2 regions of the Methylocella tundrae genome follow, and region 2 is predicted to be linked to the other one. Evidence: predicted binding sites of a transcription regulator. Region 2 holds the regulator's gene; the other holds the start of a gene.
What was found. The regulator PhoB, encoded in region 2, activates phosphate uptake and scavenging genes when phosphate is short. The targets are predictions, from matches to a motif close to TGTCATNNANCTGTCAT.
Positions count from the first base shown of each region.

Region 1: a site for PhoB is predicted at 14,471-14,487, ahead of SIN04_RS16870 (inorganic phosphate transporter). Genes of this name have one in related genera too.

Region 1 is NZ_CP139089.1:3,165,369-3,181,183, reverse strand. Features, by position in the region: gene SIN04_RS16935 (MFS transporter) at 1-753, opposite strand, end outside; gene SIN04_RS16930 (tautomerase family protein) at 838-1,053, opposite strand; gene SIN04_RS16925 (DUF1217 domain-containing protein) at 1,331-2,110, shown strand; gene flgF (flagellar basal-body rod protein FlgF) at 2,114-2,839, shown strand; gene fliI (flagellar protein export ATPase FliI) at 2,836-4,176, shown strand; gene putA (bifunctional proline dehydrogenase/L-glutamate gamma-semialdehyde dehydrogenase PutA) at 4,211-7,378, opposite strand; gene rocD (ornithine--oxo-acid transaminase) at 7,465-8,697, opposite strand; gene SIN04_RS16900 (YcgN family cysteine cluster protein) at 8,801-9,271, opposite strand; gene SIN04_RS16895 (hypothetical protein) at 9,429-9,842, shown strand; gene SIN04_RS16890 (PBP1A family penicillin-binding protein) at 10,013-12,241, shown strand; gene SIN04_RS16885 (DUF1214 domain-containing protein) at 12,322-12,942, shown strand; gene SIN04_RS16880 (DUF1254 domain-containing protein) at 12,939-13,517, shown strand; gene SIN04_RS16875 (DUF2267 domain-containing protein) at 13,950-14,327, opposite strand; gene SIN04_RS16870 (inorganic phosphate transporter) at 14,567-15,815, shown strand, end outside.
Region 2 is NZ_CP139089.1:3,734,820-3,750,634, forward strand. Features, by position in the region: gene pstA (phosphate ABC transporter permease PstA) at 1-264, shown strand, start outside; gene pstB (phosphate ABC transporter ATP-binding protein PstB) at 261-1,043, shown strand; gene phoU (phosphate signaling complex protein PhoU) at 1,073-1,786, shown strand; gene phoB (phosphate regulon transcriptional regulator PhoB) at 1,792-2,553, shown strand; gene SIN04_RS19450 (GcrA family cell cycle regulator) at 2,832-3,437, opposite strand; gene SIN04_RS19455 (aspartate aminotransferase family protein) at 4,042-5,247, shown strand; gene argF (ornithine carbamoyltransferase) at 5,244-6,233, shown strand; gene SIN04_RS19465 (Hsp33 family molecular chaperone) at 6,230-7,222, shown strand; gene SIN04_RS19470 (DUF3320 domain-containing protein) at 7,230-11,969, opposite strand; gene SIN04_RS19475 (universal stress protein) at 12,200-13,033, shown strand; gene SIN04_RS19480 (TonB-dependent siderophore receptor) at 13,082-15,430, opposite strand; gene SIN04_RS19485 (PepSY-associated TM helix domain-containing protein) at 15,630-15,815, shown strand, end outside.

The DNA.
Region 1 (15,815 bases), 570 kb from region 2:
CCCTCGCGCCTCCACGGCGAGGAAGCCCGCGGCCGCCGCGACCGCCGCCGCCAGAAGGCCGAGCGGCAGCCTGTCGCCCCAGCCAAGGCGCCCCGCCTCGATCACGGCGCCGACAAGGCTTGCAAGCGCCAGGAAGGCGAGCGCCTGGCCCGCGAGATCGACGGGGCGCTTTTTGTGCGCCGGCGCTTCGGGCGCGAAGACGACGGTCAAAGCCGCGCCGATGGCGCAGAGCGGCAGATTGACGAGGAAGATGCTGCGCCACCCGAGCGTCCCGATGAGAAGGCCGCCGACGACCGGACCGGCCGCAATCGAGACGCCGCCAGCCGCCGTCCACCAACCGACCGCTCTCGCTCGCGTCCGCGCATCGTCGCCGCAGGCGTGGGCGAGGAGAGCGAGAGACGGCGGCACGAGAAGGGCGGCGGCCGCTCCTTGCACGGCGCGGGCGGCGATCAGCATGCCGCTGTCGCCAGCAAGCCCGCACGCGGCGGAGGCGGCGGCGAATAGCGCAAATCCGGCGAGAAAGGCGCGCTTTGGCCCCGTCCGGTCGCCGAGCGCTCCGGCCGAGAGCAGAAAGGCCGCGAAAAGCAGGGTATAGGCGTCGACGATCCATTGGAGGTCCGACACCGGCGCATGCAAATCGCGCCCGATCGAGACGAGAGCCACATTGACGATGGTGACGTCCAACTGGACGACGACGAAGCCGAAGCTCGCCGCGAGGACGATCAGCGGCAAGCGTGGAACTGATGATTTCATAACAGGGTCTCGCCTCTCGCCGGCGTTGCCGGCGGCGCAGATCACGCGGCGGCCGAACCTCGAATTCAGATTCCGTTGAGGCTCTTATGAGCCTTTGGCGGCGGCCCGGCGCCGGAATTCATCGAGCGGCAGGCCGCCGACGCCCCAATTTTCGAGATCGACCTCGTCGATGACGACGAAGGTCCCGTTGGGCGATTTATTGAGGACTTTGACCAGCACGTCAGTCATCCCCTGGATCAGGGCGGCCTTCTGTTCGGGCGTCGCGCCATCGCGGGCGATTTTGATATTGACGAAGGGCATTTCGATATCCTGTCTTCGAGCGGGTCGCCGGTTTATGCGCGTCGTCCGTCCAGGTCGATCTCATGAGGCCGAGCCGGTCGGTTGCGCTCCGCTGACATAGTCGCCGCGCTTTCCCCCGTAAAGCCGCAACCGCCGGCCCATTCGATAAAACACGCTGCAAACCGGATGGGCTTCGTATACCGCCGCCTGCCACGATGAACGGCGAAAGCAGGCGCCGGTCAGGTCCGCGCAAGGCGGTGGGGAAAGACTGCGTCCAGCGTTGCGGGGACCCAAAGGCATGCTGACGTCAACGATCTACTATACGATGCTCACCAGGAGTTACTCGAAAACCCTGGCGACCACCGCAACCGACCCGACCGTACAAAGAGAAACCCAATATTTTCAGGCCAATATCGGTAAGGTCAAATCGGTCGACGACCTTTTGAAAAACGATAAACTCTACACCTATGTCATGAAGGCCTTCGGCCTCAGCGACATGAGCTATGCAAAAGGGCTCATCCGCAAGGTTCTGACAGGCGGCGTCGCCAACCCTAAAAGCCTCGCCAACACGTTGAACGATCCCCGTTACAAGGCGCTCGCCACCGCCTTCAATTTCGCGGCGAATGGCGCGCAGACGACGAGCTCGGCCTCCGTTCAAAAGACGACCATCAACGATTATGTCGAACAGGCGCTCGAGACCAATGTCGGCAAAACGAGCCCCGGCGCAAAGATGGCCCTCTATTTTCAACGCATGGCGCCAAATATCACGAGCGCCTACAGTATTCTCGGCGATAAAACGCTGCTCAACGTGGTGGAAACGGCGTTCGGCCTCTCGTCGTCGATATCGTTTCAGAACATCGACCAGCAGGCGAAGACGATCAGCGGCCTGTTGAAGATCAGCGATCTGCAGAAGCCGGCCTATTTGCAAAAATTCATCGAGCGGTTCACGGCAAATTACGACGCCCAAAACCCGACGAGCGCATCGGCGACCCCAACCAATGCGCTGCAGATCACGTCGCCAGGCATCAGCCAAAATCTGCTTCTCAGCATCGCCAACCTACCACAGGGAGGACGTTGATCCGTGCAATCCGGGCTCTATGTCACTCTATCCGCCGAGGTCGCTCTCGACAGGCGATTGACGACGATCGCCGCCAACGTCGCCAACCAGAGCACGCCAGGCTACAGGGCGGAAGAGATCGAATTCAAGTCCCTGATCTCGAAAGCCGATTCCAACCCGGTCGCTTTCGCTTCGCAGGGCGCCTCCTTCATTTCGAGACGCGCAGGCGTGCCGATCAAAACGGACAATCCGCTCGACGTCGCGGTTCAGGGCGAAGGATGGCTTGCGCTGCAAACGCCCGACGGGACGGTCTACACAAAAGATGGCAGAATGCAGATGGAGCAGAGCGGCGCTTTGGTGAGCGTCGACGGATATCCGGTGCTCGACGCCGGCAATTCGGCCATTCTGCTTGACCCGGCCGCCGGACCGCCGACCATCGCGCAGGATGGCATGATCACGCAGAACGGCCATCAGATCGGCGCCATCGGCATCTTCAGTCTCGACGCCGGCGCCAAGCTCAAGCGTTATAATAATTCCGGCGTCGTGAGCGACAGGCCGGCGACGGCCGAACTCGATTTCACAAGTAATGGGATCGCGCAGGGCTTCATCGAGGGAGCCAACATCAATCCTGTGCTCGAAATGGCGAAACTCATTATGGTCTCCCGCGCGTTCGAGAGCATCGCATCGGCGACGGAAGGATCCGAAAGCTCGCTGAAAGACGCCATAAAGACCCTCGGCGCCACCTCATGAGCCCGGCGCGGGGACCGCATAGCGCGCTCGCCGAACTGGAGCATTCCGTGGCGCAAGCCGCAGCGGAGCCGCTTGTCAGGATCAGCGGCGCGGTCAGCGAAGTCTCTTCCGCCCAGGCGCGCGTATGCGGTCTCTCGCCTGTCCTCAAGCTCGGCGAATGCGTCAGCTTCGGCGCCGGCGGATCGGCGCATCTCGCCGAAGTCGTGCGCATCGACGCGCAGGGCGCCAGCATCAAGGCGTTCGAGGCCAACACGCTGACGAGTCTCGGAGAGCGCGTTTATCGCGCTGGACCTTTGCGCCTCTCGCCACACCGGAGCTGGAAGGGACGCGTCATCAACGCGCTCGGGGCGCCGATCGATGGCGCGGGACCGCTGCGGCAAGGCGACGAGAGCGCCCTTATCGACGGCGTTCCACCGCCAGCCCTGCGTCGCGCCCGCGTATCAAAGCCACTTCGCACGGGTATCCGTGTCGTTGATCTGTTCACGCCCATTTGCGCCGGCCAGCGAATCGGTATTTTCGCAGGGTCCGGCGTCGGCAAATCGACGCTGCTCGCCATGCTGGCGGGCTCCAAGGACTTCGACACGGTCGTTCTCGCGCTTGTCGGCGAGCGCGGCCGCGAAGTGCGCGAATTTCTCGATGACGCCCTCGCCGGCAACCGCTCGCTCGCGGTCTCCGTCGTCGCCACGGGAGACGAAACCCCGACGATGCGCCGCCTCGCGCCGCGCACCGCCATGACTATCGCCGAGTTCTTTCGCGACGAGGGCGATTCCGTTCTGCTCATTATCGATTCAGTGACGCGCTTCGCGCACGCCGCGCGCGATGTCGCCCTGGCCGCGGGCGAGCCGGCGGTGGCGCGCGGCTATGCGCCGAGCGTCTTCAGCGATTTGCCGAAGCTCCTCGAGCGCGCCGGTCCGGGCGAAGAGGGCAAAGGCTCGATCACAGGCGTGTTTTCAGTCCTCGTCGATGGCGACGACCATAATGATCCGGTGGCCGACGCTGTTCGCGGCACGCTCGACGGGCACGTCGTTCTCGATCGCGCCATCGCCGACCAAGGGCGTTTCCCAGCCGTCAATGTGCTCGCCTCGATCTCGCGCCTCGCGCAGATTGCATGGACGAGTGAACAGCGCGATCTCGTCGTCAAATTGCGCGGGCTCATCGCGCGCTACGAGGACACGAGCGACCTCCGCCTCATGGGCGGCTACAAGGCCGGCAATGATCCCGAGCTCGACCAGGCCGTGGCGCTCGTTCCCAAGATCTACAAGGCGCTGGAGCAATCACCTGGATCATCGTCGAGCAGGGACGCTTTTCGCGAACTCGCCCAGGCCCTCGCGGCATAGGCCGGGATGATATCTGCCTTTGGGCCGGCGTTGTTCACTCCACGGCGTTGAGGAGGCCCACATTGCCGCCGACCGCGGCGGTGTTGATCGTTATCGTCTGTTCGATGCAGAAGCGCGCGAGATAATGCGGGCCTCCGGCCTTTGGCCCCGTGCCCGACAGATTGAAGCCGCCGAACGGCTGCGTGCCGACGACCGCGCCAATCATATTTCGATTGACATAGCAATTGCCGGCGAGGCGCCGGTCAAGGATATGCGCGATCGTCGCCTCGATGCGTGAATGGACGCCTAGAGTGAGCCCGAAGCCCTTGGCTTCGATCGCGTCGAGAAGCGCATCGAGCTCGGACGCCTTATAGCGGACGACATGCAGGATGGGCCCGAAAATCTCGCTTCTGAGATCGGCCGCCGAGCGAAGCTCGAAGATATGAGGCGCGACATAAAAACCGCCCTCCGGCGCGTCGGCCGGGAGTGTTCCGGTAAAATGCGTGATCGCGCCGGATTTGTCCTGCGCCGACATCCGTCCGATATGCGCCAGAAGCGCGCCTCTGGCGTCGGCGTCGATCACCGGACCGACATGGACGCTGACATCGCGCGGATCACCGACCGCGAGCTCGCGCGCGGCGCCTGCGATCATCGCAATCATCCTGTCGGCGACATCCTCCTGGACACAGAGAAGACGCAGCGCCGAACAACGCTGCCCTGCCGAGCGGAAGGCCGAAGCGACGACATCATCGCTGACCTGCTCCGGCAAAGCCGTCGCATCGACGATCATGGCGTTGATCCCTCCGGTTTCTGCGATCAGCGCGGCGATCGGCCCGTCTTTGGCCGCGAGCGCGCGATTGATCCGCGTGGCGACATCCGCCGATCCGGTGAAAGCGACGCCATCGACGCCGGGCAAAGCGACGAGCGCGGCGCCAATCTCGCCATCGCCGGGAATGAGGCGCAACGCGGAGGCCGGAACGCCGCAGCGATGCAGCAGGGCGACCGCCTCGATGGCGATCAAGGGCGTCTGCTCGGCAGGTTTTGCGAGGACGCTATTGCCCGCGACGAGCGCGGCCGCCACCTGCCCGACGAAGATCGCAAGGGGAAAGTTCCACGGGCTGATGCAAACGAAAACGCCGCGTCCGTGACAATGGAGCTTGTTGTCTTCGCCTGTCGGACCCGGCATGGATTGCGGCGAGCCCCAGCGATCGCGCGCCGAGGCGGCGTAATAGCGCAGAAAATCGATCGCCTCCCGCCATTCGGAAACAGCGTCGTCCAGCGTCTTGCCCGCCTCAAGCTGCAGCAGGCGCAGCCAGCGCGGCGCCTCCGCCTCGAGCCTTTGCGCCGCGCGATCGAGGCAGGCGGCGCGTTCATCAACGGGCTGGCGCGACCACAGCCGGAAACCCGCGCGCGCTTCATCCATGGCTTGCGGCAACTCGCTCGTCCCGGCGTCGGCGACGGCGCCAATCGCCGATCCGTCGATCGGCGAAAGCATTTCGCGCGTCGGTCCCGCCAGTTTTGGAATGGCGGCCTTTTTTCGCAGTTTCGTCTTTGCGCCGGAGACGATTACCGCCGCCTGCCGCGCCGCGGCGGTCTGGGGCAGGCTCGCGAGCAGCGCGCTCAAGGCTTGGGAATCGCCGAATTCGACGCCAGCGGCGAGCTTGCGCGAAGGCATGTGAATATCCAGCGGCAAGGCCAAGGCCGACGCGCGGGCGTTCGCCGCCTCACCGACGATCGCCTGCGGCCGGACCATGAGATCGGCGGCCGGAATATCGCGATCGCCGAGCCGCGCGACGAAGGAGGAATTGGCGCCGTTTTCGAGAAGGCGCCGCACCAGATAGGCGAGCAGATTCTCATGTGCGCCGACGGGCGCATAAATGCGGCAGGTGACGCCCGGGAATTCGTCGCGAAGGCCGGCGTAAAGATCCTCGCCCATGCCGTGCAGGCGCTGGAACTCATAACCGTCGACGCCGTCAGCGATGGCGACGATCGTCGCGACCGTCAGCGCATTGTGGGTGGCGAATTGCGGCAGGATGCTATCGCGCAAGGCCAGCATCTTGCGCGCGCAGGCGATGTAGTTGAGATCGGTCATCGCCTTGCGCGTGAACACGGGATAATCGTCAAGGCCGCGCTCCTGAGCGCGCTTGATTTCGGTGTCCCAATAGGCGCCCTTGACGAGCCGCAGGGTCAAGCGCCTTTGATGCTGGCGCGCCAGCGTCGCGACATGATCGATGACCGCGATCGAGCGTTTGAGATAGGCCTGCACGGCAAGGCCGAAGCCGCCCCAGCCTTTGAGCTGCTCGTCGGCCAGAGCGCGGTCGATGACATCGAGCGAAAGCTCGAGGCGATCGGCCTCCTCCGCGTCGATGGTGAAATGCAGACCATGACGCTTCGCCATGCGCGCGAGTTCGACAACGCGCGGCGTCAACTCCGCGAGGACCCGGGTGCGGGATAAAGGCTCATAGCGCGGATGCAGCGCCGAAAGCTTGATCGAAATGCCAAGCCGCTCGGGGTTTGCGGCGACCGCGCGCGATGCTCCGATCGCCTCGATCGCATGGGCATAGGCTTTGAAATAGATTGCGGCGTCGGCGGCCGTGCGCGCGCCTTCTCCCAGCATATCGAAAGAGTAGCGGTTTGACCGGCCCTCGCGCGACGACGCGCGCCGCAAGCTTTCCTCGATGGTTTCGCCGAAGACGAAATGCTGACCCATCAGCTGCATTGCCTGGCGCGCGGCGGCGCGCAGGGCGCCCATGCCGATGCGCCGCGCCGCCGCCGCGATGACGCCCTCGGCCGTCTTGCCTTTGTCGATCATGCGGGCGGTCGTTCCGAGCGCCCAGGCGGCGGCCGAAACAAGGAGAGGCTCAGACCCATGCGCTCCGGCATGGGCCTCGCCCTGACCACTCCAGCGCGCGGCCCCAATCTTTTCCTCGATCAGACGGTCCGCGGTGAAAGAATCCGGCACGCGCAGCAGCGCTTCGGCGAGCACCATCAGCGCAAGGCCCTCCTCCGAGGAAAGGGAATATTCGCGCAGCAAATCTTCAAGGCCGCCGATGCGCGAGGTCTTTTTCCCGCGCGCCGCCGCGATCAGATATGCGCCCAGGCGATCAATGCGCGCTTCCGCATTAGCGCCGAGCGAAGCGTTACGAAGAAGTTCGGCAGCGATCGGCTCGTCGGCCGGCGCATAGGGCGCGGAGAAAAGCGGAAAAGCGACGTCGGACGTCATGGCGGTCGGACCTCATCGGGCAGGACTGCGCAGGGAGGCGCCAGATATAGGCCCCCGCGCCCAAAATCGGATGATCCGTCGAGGCCTCACCCGGCGCAGCGCGCGGAACGGGCGCCGCCGACTTCGTCCAGCGCCTCGCGAAAAACGTCGACCGCCTGCAAGAGGTCGGCTTCCGCGATGACGAGGGGAGGCGCCAATCGCAACACGCTCTCATGCGTTTCCTTGGCGAGAACGCCGCGCCGCATCATGGCGAGGCAGACCTCCTTGGCCTTGACCTGATTGACGTCGAGCTCGACGCCCGCCCAGAGACCCTTGGCGCGCACCTCGACGATCGCGGGATGGTCGACGGCGCGCAGCGCCTGCAACAGCGTCTGCCCAAGGACGCGGCTGCGCTCAGCAAGTTCTTCATCGCGCAGCACGGCGATCGCCTCGCGCCCGACCGCCGCGGCGAGCGGATTGCCGCCAAACGTCGAACCGTGGCTGCCGGGGCCGAAAACATCCATCACGGCGCGCCGTGCGATGAAGGCGGAAACCGGCATCAGACCGCCGCCGAGCGCCTTGCCGACGATCAGGCCGTCGGGTCTTGCGTCCTCGTGCTCGAAACAGAAATTGCGCCCGGTTCGGCCGAAGCCGGATTGCACCTCATCGAAGATCAGCAAAATTCCGTGTCGGTCGCAGATGCGCCTGAGGCTCGCGAGATACCCCGGCGGCGGCACGATGACGCCGGCCTCGCCCTGGATCGGCTCGATCAGGACGGCGGCTGTGCGGCGGCAAATCAACGCCTCGATCGCCTCCGGGTCGCCGAAGGGCGCCGTGACGAACCCCGGCGCGAAGGGGCCGAAACCGCGCCTTGACGCAGGATCGCCGGAAAAGCCGATGATCGTCGTCGTGCGCCCGTGGAAATTGCCGCTGGCGACGATGATCTCGGCCATGCCGTCCGGCGCCCCCAGCTCATCATAAGCATAGCGCCGCGCCGCCTTGATCGCCGTCTCGACCGCCTCGGCGCCGGTGTTCATGACAAGACAGGCGTCAAGCCCGGCAAGGTCTGCGAGATCCTGACAAAAATCACCGAGGTTGTCGGAATGGAAGGCGCGCGAGACAATATCGAGACGCGCGAGCTGGCCCTGCATGGCCTTGACGAGACGCGGATGCAGATGGCCAAAGCTCGCCGCGGAATAGGCGCTCATCATGTCAATGTAGCGGCTGCCGTCGACATCGAAGAGATGCGCCCCGCGCCCATGCGCCAAGACGACCGGAAGCGGCGCGTAATTGCGCGCGCCGTAACGAATTTCACGGTCGATTGCGGTGTGAGCGGACATTGATGCGGCCCTGATCCGGCGTCAATTACAATTATCGCATGTTTTGGCGCAGATGATGGCGCAAAACCCGCGCCGGGCAAAACATCTCCGCGGAGCGATGCGTCTAACCGCCGCGGATTTTGCTCTTCGCGGCCGGCGCGGCGCTGCGCCGTTTCGCGGCCTTCGGCCGCTTGCCGGGCCAGGCGACGATGTGATCGACGTAGTCGTCGAGCCTGACCTCGGTCTCCAAGGCGGCGACCCGCCCCCGCACTGAAACGCCCGCCTCATGAACAGTCTCAGTCGAGCCCGACACAAGGGGATGCCACCAGGCGAGATCGCGCCCCTCGGCGATCAGCCGATAGGCGCAGGACGGCGGCAGCCACGCAAGGCTGCGCGCCGTCTCCGGCGTCAGCTTGATGCAATCGTGCACCTTGCGCCGCCGATTGGCGTAGTCCGCGCAGCGGCAGGAGCCCGCGTCAAAAAGCCTGCAGGCGACGTCGGTAAAGTAGATCGCGCCCGTGTCCTCGTCCTCGAGTTTGACGAGACAGCAGCGTCCGCAGCCGTCGCAAAGGCTCTCCCATTCCGTCTTGTTCATCTCTTCGAGAGGTTTTTCCCGCCAAAAAGGTTTTTCCGCGTCAAGATCCTGCCGGGGCCGGGCCGTGGGTTCGACGCACGGCGTCAGCCCTTTGGCCGCAGGCGCGGGCCGCTTCGGCGCGGCGCAAGCGCCGTCGGCTTTTGCATCTTGCTGCGACATGAATTTTGACGATTCTCTCAAAGGGTTGCGCAACCGGGCGTCCTGGACATCAGCACCCTATTTCGATCAAAAGCGGCTGCAAACATTGGAGCAATCTACGCAAGCGCGGTTTTGGCCTTCAGGTCCGGTCGGCATGCGCATATTGCTTCAGGAGATCGTTGAGTTCATCAATCCATTTCCTGATGCGGATGATGGTGGCGTCCCGCGCGCTCGCGGCAACGTCAGGTCCCGCCCTCATTTCACCGGATTCGAGAAGCTTAAGCTGCCGTTGAAGCTTAGAACGCATTTCGATCCATTCTTCAACAAAATCATGGACTATCGTCACGCAATACCCCCCATGTTTTGCCAGCAACTTAACACGAGATCGGGGCGCGCGGCCAACGAAAGTGAAATGGCGCCAAATTCGGCCTGACGCCACTGTCCGCCCCAGGCTCCACGATTCATGAAATCCCCAAAATGCGTCCATGTTTCCGCTATATCGCAGCGCCATGATGCGAAGCGGTAGCCACCCGGCGCGAAAATGCTCTAAACTGCGGTCAATGCCGATAGACCGCACCGAGTCTCATTCTGGAGCACAGAGCCGTGTTCGATCGCCTGCGTGAAACGCGGCTTTGGCGCAGGGCGGCGCGCGCCCTGCTGGCGTTCGACGCCTTTGTCGATTCGTCGCTTTTTAGCGGCGGCGAAGAAGCCAAGGAGCGCTATGCCGCTTTTTCCGCCTTCATGGACAGGTTTCATGTGGCCGGCTGGCGGCGCGCCGCTGTGGAGCTCGCCTGCGAGACGCTTACGCTCGGCATCGCGGGCGGCGTCGTGGCGCTCACGCTCGCCGTTCCGGCGTTTCAGGAAACCTCCGAGGACTGGCTGAAGAAGCAGGACCTCGCCGTGACGTTTCTCGACCGCTATGGCCAGGAAGTCGGGCGGCGCGGCATCAAGCATGATGATTCGGTCTCTTTCGACGAATTGCCTGAAAATCTGATCGAGGCGGTGCTGGCGACCGAGGACAGGCGCTTCTTCGATCATTTCGGCGTCGACGTGATCGGCACGTTGCGGGCTCTGACCGTCAATGCGCGGGCCGACACCGTGGTTCAGGGCGGCTCCACCATCACGCAGCAACTCGCCAAGAACATTTTTCTGTCCAACAAGCGCACGCTCGAGCGCAAGATCAAAGAGGCCTATCTCGCCGTCTGGCTCGAATTCCGGCTGTCGAAACGCGAGATCCTGCGGCTTTATTTCGATCGCGCCTATCTTGGCGGCGGCGCTTTCGGCGTGCAGGCCGCTTCGCAATTCTATTTCGGCAAATCGGTGCGCGACCTCACGCTGGCGGAGGCCGCGATGATCGCCGGCCTTTTCAAGGCGCCGACGAAATATGCGCCCCATGTCAATCTGCCGGCCGCACGCGCGCGAGCCAATGACGTTTTGAACAATATGGTCGACGCCGGCTATCTCACGGAAGGGCAGATTTACGCGGCGCTGCGCAATCCCGCGACCCCCGTCGACCGCAACAAGACGACGAGCCCGGACTGGTATCTTGATTACGCCTATGACGAGGTGAAGAAGCTCAGCGAAGCGCACAAGCTCGGCGATGAGCGCGTCCTCACCGTGCGCACCGCGCTCGACTCCGGCCTGCAGGAACACGCCGACGCGACGATTGAGGATCAGTTGCGCCAATATGGCGCAAGCTATCACGCCAAGCAGAGCGCCATGGTGATCTTCGAGCCGAACGGCGCCTTGCGGGCGATGGTGGGCGGGCGCGATTATGGCGCGAGCCAGTTCAACCGCGCGACCGACGCGCTGCGGCAGCCGGGGTCCTCGTTCAAACCCTTCGTTTATCTGACGGCGCTGGAGACCGGCAAGTTCAAGCCGACGACGATCGTCGTCGACGCGCCGATCTGCATCGGCAACTGGTGTCCGCGCAACTACAAGAACAAATATGCCGGCTCGCTGCCTCTGGTGACGGCGCTGGCGCACTCGCTGAACACCGTCGCGGTCCGGCTGTCGATCGCCATCGGCGAGGCCAGTCCTGTCCCGGGACACAACAATGTCTTCGAGAGCGCCAAACGGGGACGCGCGAAGATTGTCGAAACCGCGCGCCTGATGGGGCTGACGACGCCGCTCCCCGACACAGTGTCGCTGCCGATCGGCGCGGATGAAGTAACGGTGGTCGATATGGCGTCGGCCTACTGCGCCTTCGCCAACGGCGGCCTGCGTGCGCCGCCTTATGCCGCCGTCGAGATCGCCAACGGCCGCGGCGAAGTGATCTACCGGCATGATCGCGACGAGCCGCCGCCGCGCCGGATCATCGACGCCGACACCATCGTGACGATGGATTCGATGCTGCTGCAGGTCGTTCTGGCCGGCACAGGCAGGCGCGCGCAACTCGACAATATCGAGGTCGCCGGCAAGACCGGCACGACGAACGGCTATAAGGACGCCTGGTTCGTCGGCTTCACCGGCAATTATGTCGGCGCTGTCTGGTTCGGCAATGACGACAACACCTCGATGAACAATATGACCGGCGGCTCCTTGCCCGCTGCGACCTGGCATGACGTCATGGCCTATGCGCATCAGGGCATCGAGCTGAAGCCTCTGCCGGGGCGCCCCGCGCCGGCGCCGCCCGCCCCGCCCGCCGCCGAAGCCGACGCATCGGCCAGCGGCGCCCCGCAGCGACCGGCAAGCCTGTCGTCCCGCTCGATCGAAACATTGCGCGCCATCGCCAGCGAGATCGAGGCGGCTGAGAAGCTGCGGCAAGGCGCGGGCGTCGGCGCGAACGCAGCCTCGGCCGCTCGCCCGGCCGCTTTGCCGGGCGGCGGATGAGCGGCGCTCTTCTCTGCGCATCTATGCAATTCAATCGGCAGCGGTCATAGCGAGCAGGATCGATCGGATTTAAAGACCTCATGCTCTACCGCGACCCCTCCCGACACAGATTACGCGACCGCGCCGCCCTCCTCGGAAAGTTCCTGCTCGTCGCCGTCGCCGGCGGCGTGATCGGCCTTTGCGTCACTTTCGCGGCGCTGCGGAACGGCTTCGGCTTCGGCGCCGTCGAGGCGGGTCCGTGGACCGCCTGGCCGAGGAACGGCGCCGGCAATATCGACCCTTATTCGCGCGCCACGCTCGCTCTCTCGGGCGAGATTCCCCTCGGCGCATCGGAAGGCATCAGCTTTGTCGCGCTGGATGACAGCGCCGGCAATCGTTTCGACGCCTCCTGCGACTATACGGTGAGCGGGCAGACGCCGCAGGCGCGCTACTGGACGCTGACTGTGATGACGCCGAAGGGCCGGCTGATTGCGAACCCGGCCGAGCGCAACGGCTTCACCTCCAGCGAAATCCTGCGCTCCGCCGATGGCGGCTTCGCCATCACCCTGTCGCATAACGCCCGGCCGGGGAACTGGCTGGCGCTCGGCAGCGACAGGAGCTTCATCCTTGTCCTGCGCCTCTATGAGACTGAATTCAGCGCCGCGACGCTCGCCTTCGACGCATCGAGCCTGCCGACGATCGTCAGGGGAGCATGCCGATGAACCGTCTCGATCGCCTCCTTGCCGGCGTCCTCTGGCTGCTCGGCGTGCTGTTCGTGGCGGCGGCGGTTCATATCCTCGCCGTCTTTTATCTGCCAAGGTATGAGGGGAAAGACCCGTTCAGCCGTCTGTCGGCCTTCGCCAAAACCAGCGAACTCACCGTGCTGCCGCGCGCGACGCCTCAGGCCGAATGGGCGCCCTTCTCCGATCCGGCTCTCGCGCAGGGCGCTTGTCTTTATGACCTGTCGCGCAATCCGATGCGGCTTTCCGGCGAAGTCGACGCCGACCGGATGCTCACTCTCTCGTTTCGCACGCCGACGGGTGAAATTTTCTATTCGATGACCGAGCGCGCGGCACAGCGAGGCAAGATTGACGTGCTGGTTCTGACCGCCGAGCAACTCGAGTCCCTCGAGGCTTCGGACGAAGAGGACGAGGCGCCACAGGAGCTGCGGCTTGTCGCGCCGACAACAAAAGGAATTGTTCTTATCAACGCCCTCGCCGCCTTTCCGAGCGAAAGGCTTGAGGCCGAACAGAGGGTGAAAGCCATGAGCTGCACACCCGAGGCCTCGCCGGAATAGGAAGGCCGCCCGGCTCAGCGTGAGTCCTTGCCCTGACCCTTCCCGGATGATTTCGCGTTGTCTTCGTGGGGGGCGCACAACAGCGCGGCCTCGCATATGGCTTCCCGGCGGATGCCGGTGAAAAAAATAATCTCGCCCCTGCCTCGCGCCATCGGCGGCCGGCCGGATCTTGCGCCTTTCGGCACTTTGAAAGCTACGAGTTCACCCATTGGCGTTGTCTCCGAAAAGATCGACCGGGCGCTTCGCCTTTGCGCGCTGGCCCCAGTCCCTGCTCCGATTCACAGTACCGCGCCGATCTTGCCAAAGTTTCAAAAGCCGATCCAAAATGGGACGCATTTGCTTAGCGCATTTGAGGCAAGGTCGATACGTTCGACCCTGCCCGAACCCGGGCCATCCGACTGTGAGCAATCGCACGTCGCCGCGCGCACTCCGTCAAAGGAACTGGCTGAGGCCCGGAATGGCGGCGGCAACCTGCCGGATGCGCTCCTCGCCGGCCCGTTCCTTGACATAGGCGAACACCTCATGGCCCACCGCCTGCATCTGCCCCATGCTGAGGCCGAGCCCCGAGAGCCTCGCGGCGAGCCCCATGAGGCCGCCGCCCATCATGCCCATCAGGCCGCTGATCAGGCCGCCGCTCTCCGCGCCGGCCGCGGCCGCCTCCGCGGCGCCCGGTACGGTCGCGAATAATTCGTCGATCTCCCCCTTCGGCCCCTCCTTCCGCAGGAAAGCCAATATGACCCCGACCGCCTTCTCGGCGGTGCCTGGCTCAATGCCGGCGGATGCGGAAATGCGCGCAATGAGATCTTGCATGGAAGCCTCGTTCCTGGTCGGGATGTGTTCGAGCTAGCGCCAAGCGGCCGCCAAAATCAAGCGCGCGCCGGCAGCTCCGAGCCGCCCTTCCGATGCAACCTGACGATGCAGCCGGCCAACCTCACGCGCGTTCATGATGATTGCGTCATGAAAGTGTCGCCGGTCAAAGATAGGTGAAAATACCCATAGCCGCGTCATTCCCGCCCGGATACCGGCTTGGCGAAAACGAGGAGATTTTCATGACGTCGCTATCCTCGCCAGATATTCTGGCGACGCCAAAAGTCGATTCAAAGCCCTATCTCAACCAGCCGATGTCGCTGCAGGCGATACTGATTTTCCTGGCGATCGTCGCGCTCGGGTTGTTCTTCACCGCTTTCAGCATTTATCGCGACATCGCTGCGTCCGGCACGAGCGTCACCACCATCCTTCCCTTTCTTCTGCTCGGCCTCGCCCTTTTGATCGCCCTCGGGTTCGAGTTCGTCAACGGCTTCCATGACACCGCCAATGCGGTCGCAACAGTCATTTACACCCATTCCCTGGCGCCACCCGTCGCCGTCGTCTGGTCGGGCTGCTTTAATTTCCTCGGCGTTCTGTTTTCGACCGGCGCCGTCGCCTTCGGCATCGTGTCTTTGCTGCCGGTCGAACTGATCCTCCAGGTCGGCTCTGAGGCGGGCTTCGCCATGGTCTTTGCGATGCTGATCGCGGCCATCATCTGGAATCTCGGCACATGGTGGCTCGGTTTGCCGGCGTCGAGTTCGCATACTCTGATCGGCTCGATCATTGGCGTCGGCGTCGCCAATGCGCTGATGCGCGGTCGCGACGGCACCTCCGGCGTCGACTGGAGCAAAGCCACCGAGATCGGCTACGCGCTGCTGCTTTCGCCGGTCGTCGGATTCGTCTGCGCGGCAATTCTTCTACTGGTCATGAAGATCCTCATCAAATGGCCGGAACTTTATTCCGAGCCAAAACCGCACGCCGCCCCGCCGCTCTGGATTCGTGGCTTGCTGATTTTCACGTCCGCCGGCGTTTCATTCGCGCATGGCTCTAACGACGGGCAGAAGGGGATGGGCCTCATCATGCTCATCCTCATCGGCACCGTGCCGACGGCTTATGCGCTGAACCGCGCAATGCCGGAAAGCCAGGTTGCGAGCTTCATCGAGCATTCGCACGCGGCGTCAAAAGTGGTCGACGCCAAGGCCTCAGGCTATGAAGTGTTGGGCGACCCCCGGCCAGCCGTCACCAACTATATCACCTCGCATGAAATGAACGAGGGCACCTTCCCCTCGCTCGCCGCGCTGATCCGTGACATCGCGGACCAGATTCAGCAATATGGGTCCATCGCCAAAATTCCAGCGGCGAAGGCCGGCAATACCCGCAATGATATGTATCTGGCTTCCGAAGCAATCCGCGTCCTGCAAAAGGACAAGGCGGGCGACCTTACGAAAGGGGACCTTGCGACTCTCACGGCCTACAAGAAGAACCTCGACA
Region 2 (15,815 bases):
CTCATCACAGGCGTCCTTCTGGCGGTCGCCCGCGTCAGCGGGGAAACGGCGCCATTACTCTTCACCGCCCTCAACAATCAGTTCTTCAGCACCGATCTGAACGCGCCAATGTCGACCCTTCCGGTGGTCATCTTCCAGTTTGCGCTCAGCCCCTACAAGGAGTGGCAGCAGCTCGCCTGGGCCGGCGCTCTCATCATCACCCTTGCTGTGCTCGCCCTTTCCATCATCGCGCGCGTGCTCGGCGCCCAAAGGACCGCGAAATGACTGCGACGAACAACATCGCCAATCTGCCGCAGAAGGTCAGCGTTCGCGACCTCGATTTTTTCTACGGCGAGACTCACGCTTTGAAGAGCGTCAGCCTGCCGCTTTACACCAACAGAGTGACCTCTTTCATTGGACCGTCCGGCTGCGGAAAATCGACGCTGCTTCGCGTGCTGAACCGCATGTATGATCTCTATCCGAAGCAGAGGGCCGAGGGCGAAGTGCTGCTCGATGGCGAGAATATCCTGAAGCCGGATCAGGACCTCAATCTTCTGCGCTCCCGCGTCGGCATGGTGTTTCAAAAGCCGACGCCGTTTCCGATGTCGATCTATGACAACATCGCTTTCGGCATCAAGCTCTATGAGAAAGTCAGCAAATCCGAGCTCGACGGCAGGGTTGAGGCGGCCTTGAAAGGCGCCGCGATCTGGACGGAGGTCAAGGATAAGCTGAAGGCCTCGGGCCTGTCGCTCTCCGGCGGCCAGCAGCAGCGGCTCTGCATCGCCCGCACCGTCGCCATTCATCCAGAAGTGATCCTCCTGGACGAGCCTTGCTCGGCTCTCGATCCAATTTCGACGGCCAAGATCGAGGAGCTGATGGACGAGCTGAAGGAAAACTACACTCTTGCGATCGTCACGCATAATATGCAGCAGGCGGCGCGCTGCTCTGACTACACGGCCTTCATGTATCTTGGCGAGCTTATTGAATTCGGGGTGACATCGCACGTGTTTACCTCGCCCGAGAAAAAGCAGACGCAGAACTATATCACCGGCCGGTTCGGCTGATTGCTCGCCAGGGCTTCGAGGAACACGACATGTCCGATCATATTGTGAGAGCTTACGACGCGGAACTTGAGGGCCTCGGCCAAAAGATCGCGGAAATGGGCGGTATCGCTGAAAAAATGCTGTCCGACGCGATGGACGCCCTCGCCGATTTCGACACGCAGCTTGCGCATGCGACAATCGCCAGCGATCCGCGCCTCGACACGCTGCAACGCGAGATCGAGGAGCAGGCGATCTTAACGATCGCGCGGCGCCAGCCTCTCGCCGTTGACCTGCGCGAGATCATCGCGACCATCAGAATATCGAACGATCTCGAACGCGTTGGCGATCTCGCCAAGAATATCGCCAAACGCGCCATCAAGGTCGCCGCCGACGTGCGTATTCCGCGCGCCATCGTCGGCCTCAAGTCGATGCACGATTCCGCCGCGATCCTGTTGAAGGACGTGCTCGACGCCTATTCGCAGCGCGACGCCGCGCGCGCGCGCGAAGTCTGGACCTATGACGCCGATCTCGACTCTCTTGAAGACTCGGTCTTTCGCGACCTGCTGACCTTCATGATGGAGGATCCGCGCAATATTTCATTCTGCGCGCATCTTTTGTTCTGTTCAAAAAACATCGAGCGCATAGGCGATCACGCCACCAATATCGCCGAGACGGTGGTCTATCTCGTGACCGGCGAAACCATGCCGGCCGATCGTCCGAAGGGCCGCAGTGTTCTTTCCGAATTGCCGACCGCAGCGGGTTGAAATCCATGAGCGAAATTCAGACTTCCGTTGAAACCCGGACCGGCGCGGGACGCGGCCTCTCCGCGACGCCAGCTCCCCGCATTCTCGTTGTCGAGGACGAAGCCGCTTTGAGCCTGCTCCTCGCCTACAACCTCGAGGCGGAGGGTTTTGTCGTCGATCGCGTCGAGCGCGGCGACGAGGCCGAAATCAGGCTGAGTGAAGTCATCCCCGATCTCATCATTCTCGACTGGATGCTGCCAGGCGTCTCCGGCCTCGAGATCTGCCGCCGGCTTCGCGCGCGCGAGGTCACCCGCACGCTTCCGGTCATCATGCTGACGGCGCGCGGCGAGGAAAGCGAGCGCGTGCGCGGCCTTTCGATCGGCGCCGACGACTATGTGGTCAAGCCGTTTTCAGTGCCCGAACTCATGGCGCGCGTTCGCGCTCTGCTGCGGCGGGCGCGGCCGGACCGCGTCGCCGGCGTCCTTTCGGCGGGGGATCTTGAACTCGATCGGCAGAACTGGCGCGTTCATCGCGGCTCGCGCGACGTCCACCTCGGACCGACGGAGTTTCGCCTGCTTGAACATTTGATGGAAAAGCCCGGCCGGGTTTTTTCGCGCGCGCAATTGCTGGATAGCGTCTGGGGCCTTTCGGCGGAAATCGACGAGCGCACGGTCGACGTGCATGTCGGGCGTTTGCGTAAAGCTCTGTCGAACACGGGTGAAAGGGATCCGATCCGCACCGTGCGGGGAGCCGGCTATTCCTTCGATGAGACGTTCAGCAAGGCATAGCCACGATCTGGAACGCGCGCCGGTTTTTCGGTTTTCAGACAAGATCATGCGGCGGTTGCAGCGCGCATGATCGCCAAAAAGAAGCGCCGGGAGCTGGCCAAAAGGCAAGCTGGCGGAACGGGCTCTTTTTCACATTGGACTGCGATCGGCGGAGGATGGGCCTCGCCGCTCCTGCGGGCAAAGCCAGATTATCGGCGTGCAAAAGACCGGCTGCGCCGCGACGGGGCGCGCGGAGCCGCAGGTGGCCTTGCGCTTAAAACCAGCGGAGCGCTGCGCCTTCAGCTTGACTTCTGCGGGCGCTGGCGGCGTCGATCCTGCTGCGGCTGATAGGCGATAGCGGCGTGGCATCCGCAATAGGGGCCTTCGCCCGGCGTCTTGCGCGCGCCGCAAAAGCGAAAGTCCGCCTGTGTCGGATCGCCGATCGGCCACCTGCACATGGACTCGCGCAATTCCAGCATCGTTACCGGCTCAGCGATCGGAACGACGACGTCGCGGTTTGGCGCGGGCGCCGGCGTTGCAAAAGCCACGGGCTGAACGGCCAAGGCCGTATTGCCGCGAATGAAGCTTGTGTTCGGCGAGATCTGGGCCTGCGCGAGATGGCCTGAAACGCCGTGTCCGTGGCCGCCCTGCGTTGGCCCGCCCCGGCTTTGCGCCGGATGCGGCGCCGGCCGGCCGGCGTGCGGGCGCACGGGCGGTTTCGACGCCTGTTGCGTGGCGGGCGGGGCGTCAGCCTTGGTCCGGCCCGAAAGCCCGAGCCGGTACACCTTGCCGATGACGGCGTTGCGGGTCAGTCCATTTGCGAGTTCGCTCGCGATCTTGCTGGCGCTCATGCCTTGGAGCCAGAGCTTTTGCAGCAACTCGATGCGTTCATCGGTCCAGGACATCACGGTCTCCTAGATTTGAGGCGATCTGAAATTCGAAGGTCTGACAATGCATTTGAAGCGAGCGCTCATCGAAAGAATCCGTAACAACAAGTTCGATCTTGGGAGCATTTCCCAATGGCGTCGTCATCGCTGCGACCTGAGACCGGCGCCAGTCGGCCTTACACTGCTCGAACGAAGTTCGAGGCCGCTTGCCCGCCGCACGACATGTCGTAGCTCCTATGCCGAACGCTACACTAGGTGTTGAATCTCACGCAAGCTTCGCGACAGTCCTCAAAACGTTTTCAACAGATGTTCCGCTGGACGCGTAGAAGAACCCGGGATTGGGCGCTGATCCATCGGCGCCGGAGATCGGCGGCGCGTCAGGTTTATTCCTCATCCGAGGCGCGTCGAACTCTGCGTCCCGCCGCGCCGCCAAAAGTGGTGGAGGCGGCTTGCGCCGGGCTGGCCCGGCGGATGCGCGAAGGCTTGCGCCGTGAGCGCCCATTCGATTTGACAGACCGGAGGGAATGCCTAGATTAAAAGGAGCAGTTTTGCCGCCCGCTGGGCGGCATTTGATTTTGAAGGTCGCAATCGAACCTTCGAGCCTGTAACCCGGAGCGAAACCGTGACTTCGTCGCTGCTTCCCACCTATGCCCGCGCTGATCTTGCCTTCGACCATGGAAATGGCGTTTGGCTGACCGCGACGACGGGTGAGCGATATCTCGATTTCGGCGCCGGCATCGCGGTGGCCTCGCTCGGCTATTCGCATCCCCATCTTGTCGAAGCCTTGGTCAAACAGGGCGGCAAGCTTTGGCATACCTCGAACCTCTTTCAGATTCCTGAGGCCGAACGTCTCGCCGCGCGCCTCACCGAGGCGACGTTCGCCGATTATGTGTTCTTCACCAATTCGGGCGCTGAAGCGGTCGAGGGCGCGATCAAGACCGCGCGCAAATATCAGTCGGCCTGCGGCCATCCGGACAAATATCGCATCATCACCTTCAAGGGCGCGTTCCACGGGCGGACCATCGCGACGGTCTCGGCCGGCGGAAACCCAAAGTACATGGAGGGCTTCGGCCCGAAGCTCGAGGGCTTCGACAATGTCGAGTTTGGCGATCTCGAAGCGGCGAAGGCCGCCATCGGTCCGCACACCGGCGCCATATTGGTCGAGCCGATCCAGGGCGAGGCAGGCATTCGCGTCGGCTCGGCCGAGTTTTTACGCGGCCTGCGCGCGTTTTGCGACGAGCACGGCCTCCTTCTCGTCCTCGATGAGGTGCAGACCGGCATCGGCCGGACCGGCAAATTCTTCGCTTGCGAACATTCGGGGATCAAGCCGGACATCATGGCGGTCGCCAAGGGTATCGGCGGCGGATTTCCGCTTGGCGCCTTCCTCGCGACGCGCGAGGCCGCCAAAGGCATGGTCGTCGGCACGCATGGGACGACCTATGGCGGCAATCCGCTCGCAACCAGCGTCGGCAATGCTGTTCTCGACGTCGTTTTGAAGCCAGGCTTCCTTGCTGATGTGGCGTCGCTCGGCGCGACGCTGAAGCGAGGCCTCGTCGGCCTGCAAAATGCGCATCCCGGGGTCATCGCCGAGATTCGCGGCGAGGGTCTGATGCTCGGAATCGCCTTGCGCGTCCCCGTCGCCGATTTCGTCGCCGCCGCGCGGGCCGAAAAGATTGTGGTCATCCCCGCCGGCGACAATGTCGCCCGCGTGCTGCCGCCCTTGATCATTACCGAGGAAGAGATCGCCGAAGGGCTGAGCCGTCTCGACGCCGCGTGCAGGCATTTCGAAAGCAGCCAAGCTGCCGCCCTGAGCGAGGCTGAGGGATGAGCCGCTCCAACCCCGACGACAGGGTCGCGATCCGGCATTTTCTCGATCTTTCGGAAATCCCGGCGTCCGATCTTCGCACTATTCTCGACGTCTCCGCCGCCATCAAATCCACGCGGCGTAAAGGGCGGCGCGCAGCGGAGCAGCCGCTCGCGGGCAAGGTCCTCGCGATGATCTTCGACAAGCCGTCGACGCGCACGCGCGTGTCGTTCGATCTCGCCATGCGCGAACTCGGCGGCGAGACGATCATGCTCACCGGCAAGGAAATGCAGCTCGGCCGCGGCGAGACGATCGCAGATACGGCGCGCGTCCTGTCGCGTTTTGTCGACGCAATCGTCATCCGCATCCTCGAACATGACGACATGATCGAGCTCGCTCGCTACGCCGGCGTGCCGGTGGTGAATGGGCTGACGAAGCGGTCCCATCCCTGTCAGGTCATGGCCGACGTCATGACCTTCGAGGAGCACAAGGGGCCGATCAAAGGCCGCACGATCGCCTGGTCGGGCGACGCCAATAATGTTCTCGCCAGCTGGGTTCACGCCGCCGAGCGCTTCGACTTTTCGCTGAACGTCGCGACGCCGGCGGAGCTGGAGTTGCCGCGTGACCTCATCGACTGGGCGCGTCGTTCCGGCGCGCGCCTCAACGTCACGCGCGATCCCTTCGAGGCGGTCGACGGGGCGGACGCGGTCGTCTCCGATTGCTGGGTGTCGATGGGGGACAAGGACGAGGCGTTCAGGCACAATCTGCTGGCGCCCTATCAGGTCAACGCCAAACTCATGGCCGCCGCCGCGAGCGACGCGATCTTCATGCACTGCCTTCCGGCCCATCGCGGCGAGGAGGTTACGGACGAGGTCATCGACGGGCCGCAATCGGTCGTGTTCGATGAAGCCGAAAACCGGCTGCACGCGCAAAAAGGGATTCTCGCCTGGTGCCTTGAAGATATGATGCTGCTGCAGGACGGGAAGACGCCGGGAGGGGCGAGAGCATGATCGACCGGCCGCAGTCTGCCGGTCCGGCGTCGCGTCCTGTATCGGATTTCGGACTCGACGACTCGGTGCTTCCATTCGCCGTCGAGCAACTCGACGTGCGGGGCCGCGTCGTGCGGCTCGGGGCGAGCGTCGATCAGATTCTAGGCCGGCACGCCTACCCGGCGCCTGTGGCGCGATTGCTCGGCGAGGCGCTGGCCTTGACCATCCTGCTCGGCTCGTCGCTGAAGATCGACGGCCGCTTCCAGCTGCAGACGCGCAGTGACGGCGTCGTCGATATGCTGGTCGTGGATTTTGACGCTCCGGGGCGCCTGCGCGCCTTCGCGCGCTTTGACGCGGCAGGACTTGCCGACGAGGCCAAGGGACAAGATCTTCGACAGGATCTCCTCGGCCGCGGCCATCTCGCTTTCACCGTCGATCAGGGCCATGAAGCGGCGCGTTATCAGGGCATTGTCGCGCTGACCGGGCAGGGCTTGGAGGAGGCCGCGCACCAGTATTTTCGCCAGTCGGAACAAATTCCGACCTATGTCCGGCTCGCCGTCGCGCAGAGCGTGACCGCTCAGGGCGTCAGCTGGCGGGCGGGCGGACTCATGGTGCAGTTTCTGCCGAGCGTCAGCGAGCGGCGCCGGCCGATCGACCTCCATCCGGGCGATGCGCCGGAGGGGACGTCTCTCGAAGCGCCGGCGGAAGACGACGCCTGGACCGAGGCGAAAGCGCTCGTCGCAACCATCGAGGATCACGAACTCGTCGATCCGACCCTGTCCAGCGAGCGGCTGCTCTATCGTTTGTTTCACGAGCCGGGGGTCAAGGTTTTCGACCCGCAAATGGTGCGTGACGCCTGCCGCTGCTCGGATGACGGCGTCAAGGCCATGCTGCGCGGATTTTCCGCGGAAGACCGCGACGAAATGGTCGGCGACGATGGGCTGATCGGCGTCACCTGCGAATTCTGCTCGACCTTTCGCGTCTTCGATCCGAAGGACTTCGACGCGTAGAAAGAGTTCATTTCTGCCGGCGGTCGCCCGTTGAATGTGAGGCCTGCCTTGCAAAGGAAAGGACGCGATCCCGGATTTCGGTTTTGGCGCGCGGCAGTCCCAACAGGCGCGCGACGGCGGCGACGAGATCGGCCTCGCCGGTTTGCGGGGCCTCTGATCGGGCGAGATCGATCGCCGCTTTTATCTCGATCGGCGCGATCATTTCGAGGCTCTGCAGGCGAGCCGGGGCGCTGCTTCTGCACCTGACCGGCGGCGCTTTTTTTTGCCGTTTTGTGAACCAGAATTCTTCCTGCCGGCAGAACTCCGGGGCGTTCGTCGCCAAAGCGTCGAGCGCCTGCGTGATCGCAGCGATGGCGTTGGCGCTTTGCCTGCCGCGGCCGAAGAAGGACGCGACGCGTCTGATGATCTCGTGCTGGTGAATGGGCCCTTCCTGTTCGATCACCGATCGCGTCAGCTCGGCGAGACGGCGGGCGTCAATTTCATCGATCCTCTCCCCGCGCGGAACTTCGCATTTCGCCAGCTCGTAAACGGGGGGCGCATTGGGGGGGCCATCCTGTGGCTGTTCGCGACCGCGGTCATTTGGAGGGGCGGCGACGGCGGGCGCCGGCTTTTGTATTTCGCCGCGCGCCGCTTCGAGCGCCGCTTTCAATTTGCGCAGCTGTTCGTCCCGGCGATAGAACCAGTCGGTGCTCCAGATCCGATGGATCCGCCAGCCGAGCCCTTCGAGCACCTCCTGGCGAAGGCGGTCGCGCTCGCGCGCCCAAAGAGCGGAATGGTAGGTCGCGCCGTCGCATTCAACCGCGAGCATGAAGCGGCCGGGATGTTTGGGATCGCGCACGGCAAGGTCGATCTTGAAACCGGCCGAGCCGATCTGCGTTTCGACACTATAGCCAAGGCTTTCGATCGCCGCCGCGACATTGGCCTCGAAGGGCGAGTCGAAATCGGCGCCGCTTGGCTTCGCCTCTTCGAGCACGCCGGTTTCCGCGAACTGCAGAAAGCGCTTAAGCACGCGCGGGCCAGCGCCTGTCGCGCGCTCGAGATTGATGTCGCCCGAGCCGAAGGATGCGAAAATCTCGCAGCGCACCCGAGCGCGCGTGAAAAGGACATTGAGCCGGCGCTCGCCCCCCTCGCTCGAGATCGGGCCGAAAGCCATGCGGTCGAGCGGTTTGCCCGGCTCGCGCGGACCATAGCCGATGGAGATCAGGATCACGTCGCGTTCGTCGCCTTGCACATTCTCCAGATTTTTGACGAAAGCGTCCTCGCGTCCGCGTTCGCGCAGAAAAGCGTCGAGGAGGGGATCGCTTCGCCGTTTGCCGTCGAGGCAATCGCCGATGAGATCACGTTGCGCGGTCGAGAAAGTGACGATTCCAAGGGACAGGTCGGGGCAGATACGGGCATGTTCGGCCGCGGCCGCGGCGATCGCTTCGGCTTCGATCAGATTGGTGCGCAAGCCGCCGCGATCATAGGCGCCGGCGACGCGGCGCATGAGCAATCCCTTGTCCTTACGCTCCGTCGAGGGCGCCGGAGGCATGACAAGGCGCTTGTAGAATTCAGCGTTGGAGACCTCGATCAGGGAAGGATGGCGCGAGCGGTAATGCCAGCGCAGCATCTGGCTTTCGAGGCCGCGCGCCTCGCACAGGGAGAGGATGCTTTCAAGGTCGCTGACCGGCGCGACGCCGGCTCCAAGGCGCCCCTTCGTCTCGTCCTCGTCCATCGGATCGACCTCATCGGCGATCATGCGATCAAAGAACTGCGTCGGCGGCAGTTGCTTCTTGTCGCCGACGACGACGATTTGCCGGCACCGGGCTATCAAGCCGAGGGCGTCGCCGGGCCGAACCTGGCTCGCCTCATCGATGATGAGAAGATCGAAATGAACGGCGCCCGGCGGCAGATATTGCGCGGCTGACAGCGGGCTCATGAGAAACACCGGCTTGATCTGCTGGATGGTTTCTCCCGCCACCTTCATCAGCTTGCGGAGCGGCATATGATTGCGCTTGCGGCCGATTTCGCCGCGAATGACGCCCATCGCGCCGAGCGCCCCGCGCGGGATGGCGGCCTGATGGCGCGCGCGCACGCTCATGGCGGCTGCGCGCCGCCGCCTGATCTCGAGGGTCTTGAAAACGGCGATCAGCGCATTGTGCCGTTCGCCGTCGAAAGCGGCGAGCTGTGGATCGGCCTCGATCGCCCGCTTCCAGGAGGCTTCGGCAAAAGCGGCCTCGATCGTCGCTTGCGCCCTTGCCGGCTGCAGCGCGCCTGAGGCGAGGGCGTCGGCGATGGAGACGGGGCCGATCGCGCGCAGCAGACGGTCGGCCTTGGCGAGACGCGCCCATTCTTCGAAGCGGGCGGGATGAACCGCCCATTGTCCGGCGCGCTCGGCAAGCCGCTCGAGATCGATGGCGCCTGCGGCCTTGACGTGGAAGATCGCCGCGACATTGAGGTCAAGCGCCTGAATGGCTCCGGCGAGCGACTGACCCAGCGCCTTGAGGCTGCTCTCGAAGTCATCGGCAAAAGTCGAGGCGACGCCCTGGCGCGCAAGATCAATGATGCGCTCAAAGTCGAGATCGGCGCCGAACGCCGCGAGGCTTTTGAGCGTTTGCGCTGCCTTATGCAGAACGGCGAAGTCGGTTTCCTTTCCTTGCCAGGCTTCGCCAAGGAGTTCGTCGAGGAAACGCGATTCCGCCGCGAGCGACAGCGAGAGCTCCTGCCCTCTCAGCAGGGCGTCGAGCAGCGCGAGGCGTTCGGCGGCACGCCGCGGCAAGGGGGCGGTCGCAAGACCGCGCAGCAGACGTTCGGCCTCACGATAGGAGCGAAGAAATCGCGCCGGCCAGAACGTTGCCCCTTTGGCGAGGGCGGGGCGCAGCCGCGCGAGCGGCGCCTGCCAGACGGCGGGGAGGAAGGCGCGCCCATACCGCGTCCGCCGCCGGCGCCATTCAATGCCTTTCGCGGCGGCGTCGATGACCCTTTGCAGCGAGGGTGTTCCAGCGATGGCGGCGGCGATCGGGACGCCCTCGCGCGGCAGCTCGGCGACGATCCTCAGCATAGCGACCAAAGTCTTGACGCTGGAAAGCGTCGGGCTTTGCTGGAAGCCGAGATAGCGTGAAATTCCGGCCGCGGTCGCAGCCAGCGCCGTGGCGGATTCCGCAAGGCGTCTGAATTGCGGAACGAGACGCTGGAAATCAGCCGGCTGCAACGCGATCTCGCCGACGCCGAAATAGACATGGCGGTTGAGCTGTCCCGCGCTCGCGGTCAGTTTGGCGAGCCGCTCGACCCTTCGCGCCTTCTCTTCATAGTCTTCGCGCGTCCAACGAGTCGCGGCTTCGACGAGGCCGAGATCGGGCGTTATCTGGCGAACAGTCGCAGCGATTTGAATCGAGAGCGCCTGATAGGGCGTCATTCCCGTTTCTCCGATCGGCGCGTGCAGACGGCTTGCGACGTGATTCAACGCGTCGCGCGCAAGGGCCAGTTCGTCGGCTGAGCTTTCGTCTTCGAGATCGAAGTCCGCCGATGATTGCAGCGTGCGGTCGAGCCGGTCGGCGACGAGCCGCTTGTTGGCTGTATGGCTATGCAGTTCGAGGCAAAGATTTTCGAGGCCGGCTTCGCGCAGGCGGTCGTGCACGACATTCAGCGCGGCCATTTTTTCAGCGACGAAAAGCACCGACTTCCCCGCATGCGCGGCGCTCGCGATGATGTTGGTGATGGTTTGCGATTTGCCGGTGCCAGGCGGGCCTTGCACAATGAGATTGCGTCCCGCGCGCGCGCTATCGATAACCCTGGTTTGCGATGAATCGGCGTCGACCACATGGATAAGGTCGCTCGGTTGCAAAATCGCGTCGAGCTTGGCGTCATCCGGCAGAAGCGGCGGCTCGCTGGCGAGGCCATCGCGCAGGAGCCCGCGCACGAGAGGGTGTTCAACCAGCGCATTGCCGGGCCAGTTGGCGGGATCGAGATCGCGGACGATGAGGAGTTTGGAAGAGGAGTAAAAGCCGAGTTCGACTCCGTCGGCGTCGACCGACCACCGGCGTTTTGAGGCGATCGCCGTGGCGACGGCGCTGAAATAAGCGCCCGGGAGCCAGTTGTCGCTGTCAGGAATGTCCGGCAGGCTGATGCCAAAATCGCCGCGCAGGCGCTCCTTCAGCGCCTGATTTGAGGTGATGTCCTCGTCGCGGAAGGCGAGGTCGAATGTCGATCGCTTGAGGTCGCGCACGAGGCTGACCGGCAGCAGGATCAACGGCGCTTGACGTAGCGTGTCGGACCTCTCGTCCTCATACCAGCGCAGGAATCCGAGTGCGAGGAAAAGTATGTTAACGCCGCGCTCCTCCTCAGCCGTCTTGGCGTCGCGCTGGATCGCGTGAAGGCGCCTTTGCAGCAGATCAGGCGCAAGCATCGTCTGCAAACCGTTGCGATTCGCATGGCTTGGCTTTGGCGCCGCATCGGGCTCCCGGTCGGCGAGACGCGCGACCCGTTCCCCCGGTAGATCCTGCGCCGCTTCGTCGGAGCCGTTCGCAGCCAGAAACCGAAGTAATTTCCCTTCGCGAACGAGATTTACGAAAATGGCGTCGGGCTTGGCGCTGGCGATCGGCAAGCACCGCGTACGCTTAGTGCCGCGCGGCGTATGGATCAGGCGATTGCGGGTTCCGGTTTCGATAAGTTTGAGGCGGGCGTCCTCGAGAAGCTTTTCGATATGGCCTTCAATCGCCGCGGTTCTGTGTTGTTTACGCGCCGCTGTGATCGAAGTAACCGCGCCCATTGAGATGCCTTCGCCTCGCTGCGATGACCTTTAAAAAACCCTTATTGCAACGATTACGGTTGATATGTTTTAACGTAAAGACAGTTATCATTTATCACTCGCAACATGATAAACGCGGTATTACCGGGCAAATCTATCCCGCGGTCGCCGCCCGGCGAGATGATTTCAGATGCAAAAAAGCGCATGATCGAAGCGGCGGCCGAAGCCTCTGGCCGCACGGGAGGCGCCTCTTGAAATCAATCCTGATCCCGGTCGAGGACCATGCTCACATGGAGGCGGTGATGGAGACAGCGCTGCTTCTGGCGCACGCGTTTAACAGTTACATGGAAGGGATCGCGGTCGGCCCTGACATCGCCGAATTCGTCGCCGCCGACTTCGCCCTGAGTGGCATTGTTCTCGACGATCGGACGCGCCGCGATTTCGTCGATCACAGCCGCAGGATGCTCGAGAGTTTCATGGCGCGCCGCCATGTCGAGCGCCCGCGGGACGAGGGGGATCGCCCGACCTTCGGCTGGACCGGCGACGCGCTTGTGTCCGATTCCGGGGTTGGCGAATATGGCCGTATCTTCGACGTCATTACGGTCGGGCGGCCGGGGCAGGGACCGCGATCGCCGCGCAAATCGACCTTGGAGGCGGTGCTGTTCGAGAGCGGGCGGCCAGTTCTGATCGCGCCGCCCGAGCCCCCTCAAACGCTGGGCGAGCGGATCGCGATCGCCTGGAACGGCACCACGGACACAGCTCGCAGCATCGCCTTCGCCATGCCATTGATCACCCGCGCCCAGGACGTCGTGATTCTGACGGTGCCGGGTCCGGCGCTGCCGGGGCCAAGCGACGAACAATTGGCGAAAAGTCTTCGCCGGCATGGCGCGCAGGCGCGCGTCGGCATCGTCGGCGAGGCCGAGAATTCACCGGCCGCCGCGCTTCTTGAGGCGGCGGCGGCGCTCGGCGCCGATCTTCTCATCAAAGGCGGCTACACGCGCAGCAGGCTGCGTCAGCTCATTTTCGGCAAAGTGACGAGCGAAATACTGGCGGAGGCCAATCTGCCGGTTTTTATGGCGCATTAAAGGAAGGCGGCGCGGGATCGAGCCGAAAGCGCTTTTTCCCGCGGCGCTTCAGAAGGTCATTTTGGCGGTGAGGACGGCCGATCGCCCCGGCCCCGGCGTCGCCGAGCCGTAGCCTGAAATCGTCTCGAAGTTTTTCGTGTCGGCGATATTGTAAATGTTCGCCTGCACCGAGAAATGTTCGTCGATTTTATATGATCCGAACAGGTCGAAGCGCCAGTAACCCGGGACCCACCCGGTGTTGGCGGAATTGGTGTAGCGCGAGTCGACGAAATAGGCGCTGGCGCCGGCGGTTAACGCGGCGGTGATGGCGTAGCTGCTTGTCACTGTAAAGGTGTTGCGCGGCACGTTGGGAAGCTTATTGCCGGGAGGCGAGATGAAGGCGCCGGCGGCTGTCGTTCCGCTGGCGAGCACCCTGCCGTCCATATAGGTGTAGCCGCCGAAAATGCTCCAGGCGTCGGTGATCTTGCCGGCGACGCCGATCTCGCCGCCCTGAACCCGCGTTTTGCCGATCTGCGCATAAAGGCCCGCCGCGGCGTTGACGGTTTCGACGGCGTTTTCCTGCGTCACCTGAAACAGAGCGCCTGTCAGGCTAAGGCGGCTTTCGAGCAAGTCGATCTTGGCGCCAAGCTCCATGTTTTGATTGGTGGTCGGTTGCAGGTTCTGCTGGCCGCCCGAGAGGGTCAAAAACTCGCTCGAAGGGTCGAAGGACGTTCCATAGACGTAATAGATGCTGGCGTTCGGGACCGGATGGAACACGCCGCCGGCGCGCCAGCTCAGAAAATTCGTGTCACTGTTTATGTTGTAGGGGGTCGCCGCATTGACTTGCGAGATGAAGACCTTGCTGCCGGTGTTCACCGTCCCGTAATTCTGCCAGATTTTGAAATCGTCGAAACGCAGGCCTCCGAGAACTTCAAAATATGGACCGATCTTGACCTGATCATTCGCGTAGACGCCGATCGTTCGACCGAGGGAGTATTGATCTGTGCTGGTCGGATTGGGGTAGCCGGGATTGACCGGGTAGGGATTGGGTTCGCCGATGTTGACGCGATCGCCGCCGATGATGTTGGTGCGATATTGATCCCGCGTCTCCTGCGACAGTTCGAGGCCGGCGAGGATCGTATGGCGCAGGAAGCCTGTATCGAAATGCCCGACGAGATCGCTTTGATTGGTGAGCAGCGAATTTTGTGTGTGGTTCTGAAAATCATTCGTATTTTGATAGTAAAGACTGTCGAGCGGGAAATTGAACAATTGGGCGCTGGTCAGCGCGCTGCCGCCGACGGCGGTTGCATATGGAACGCCGGTGTTGGTTTGCACGCCGCGGATGCGGACGAAGCGGTCGACGTAGGAATAGCGCGTGACGTTGCTGCCCTGCCAATCGGCGTTGAAGTCATGTTCGATGCGGGCGGTGACGATGTTGACGCTGACTTTTTCGGCGTCGGAAAAGCCGCTGCTCAATCGGCCATAATAAGTGTTGGCGGCGACCGGCGCCGGCTTGCCGTAGGGCGTGCCGAAATAGGCCGCCGGCAGAAGGGGAATGCCGTAATCGGGGATATTGTCGTCCCGCTGATAGACGTAGCTGAGCGTGACCCGCGTGTCCTGGGTCATGTTCATCGTGATCGAAGGCGCGACGCCGATGCGCTTCGTATTGATATGGTCGCGACCGGCGACATCGGTGTCGTTGCCGAGCAGAATGATGCGCGCGGCCGTATCGGCGAATGTGCGGTTGATGTCGGCGGTGACGCGGGCGCCGGGAGCCGTGTAGCCCGACATTTCGACGGTCGTGAAATTCGTGAAGACCGGCAGCTTGCTCGTCATGTTGATGACGCCGCCGGTTGAGCCGCGGCCGAACAGGAATGACGCCGGGCCCTTTAGCACCTCTATTTCCTGGATGCTGAATGTGTCGCGCGTGTACCAGCCTGGATCGCGCACGCCGTCGCGGTAGAAATCATTGCGCGCCGTATAGCCGTGGATCGAGACATTATCACCCTGCGTGCCGCCCTCGCCGCCAAAGAAGGTGACGCCCGGCACATTGTGCAGCGCCTCGACCACGGTGGAATCCTTCTGGTCCTGAATGAGCTGCTGCGGGACGACGGTGATGCTTTGCGGGGTGTCGAGGATCGGCGTCGCAATGCGCTTCAGGCCGAGCGTGCGCGGATTGTAATCGGAGCCGCCGCCCTGGCCCTGGCCGCTCACGTCGACCTGTTCAAGCGCAATCGGGTCTCCCTCCGGGGCTGCGGCGTCCTGCGCGAACGCCGCGTCCGCGAGCATGACTGAAGCAAGGCTGACGGCGGCGTGCGCGATGGGCCGCCGCGCCTTGGCTAGAATGAATCCAGAAGTAGAACTGGATTGGGGCTTGCGCTGGGAGCCGGATAATTCAGATACAGGCCCTGTGATCATGATGAAGACTCCCATATATCTAGTTTAGATTTGATCTAATGTATATACTTACAAATATTACTATCATCTCAGCAAATGAGTCGCAATAAAACCGTGTAACTTTCAAATTAGAACAATTGTAAACAAGGAGTAGCTTGATTTTCGATATAATAAACTGATACTGAGCCCGTATTGATTTCCAGGGACTCGCGACAACATCATGGTTCGTCCATTTCTCAGCCGGTCGATATGGCGCCGGATCCATCTCTGGCTTGGTTTTGGATTGGCCTTTCTGATGGTTCCGATCGGCCTTACCGGCGTCGTCCTCGTTTTTGCGCCGGAGGTGGATCGCTGGGTCTTTCCGTCCCGCTACGCGGTGACGGGCGCAGTGGCGGGTCAGCCGGCC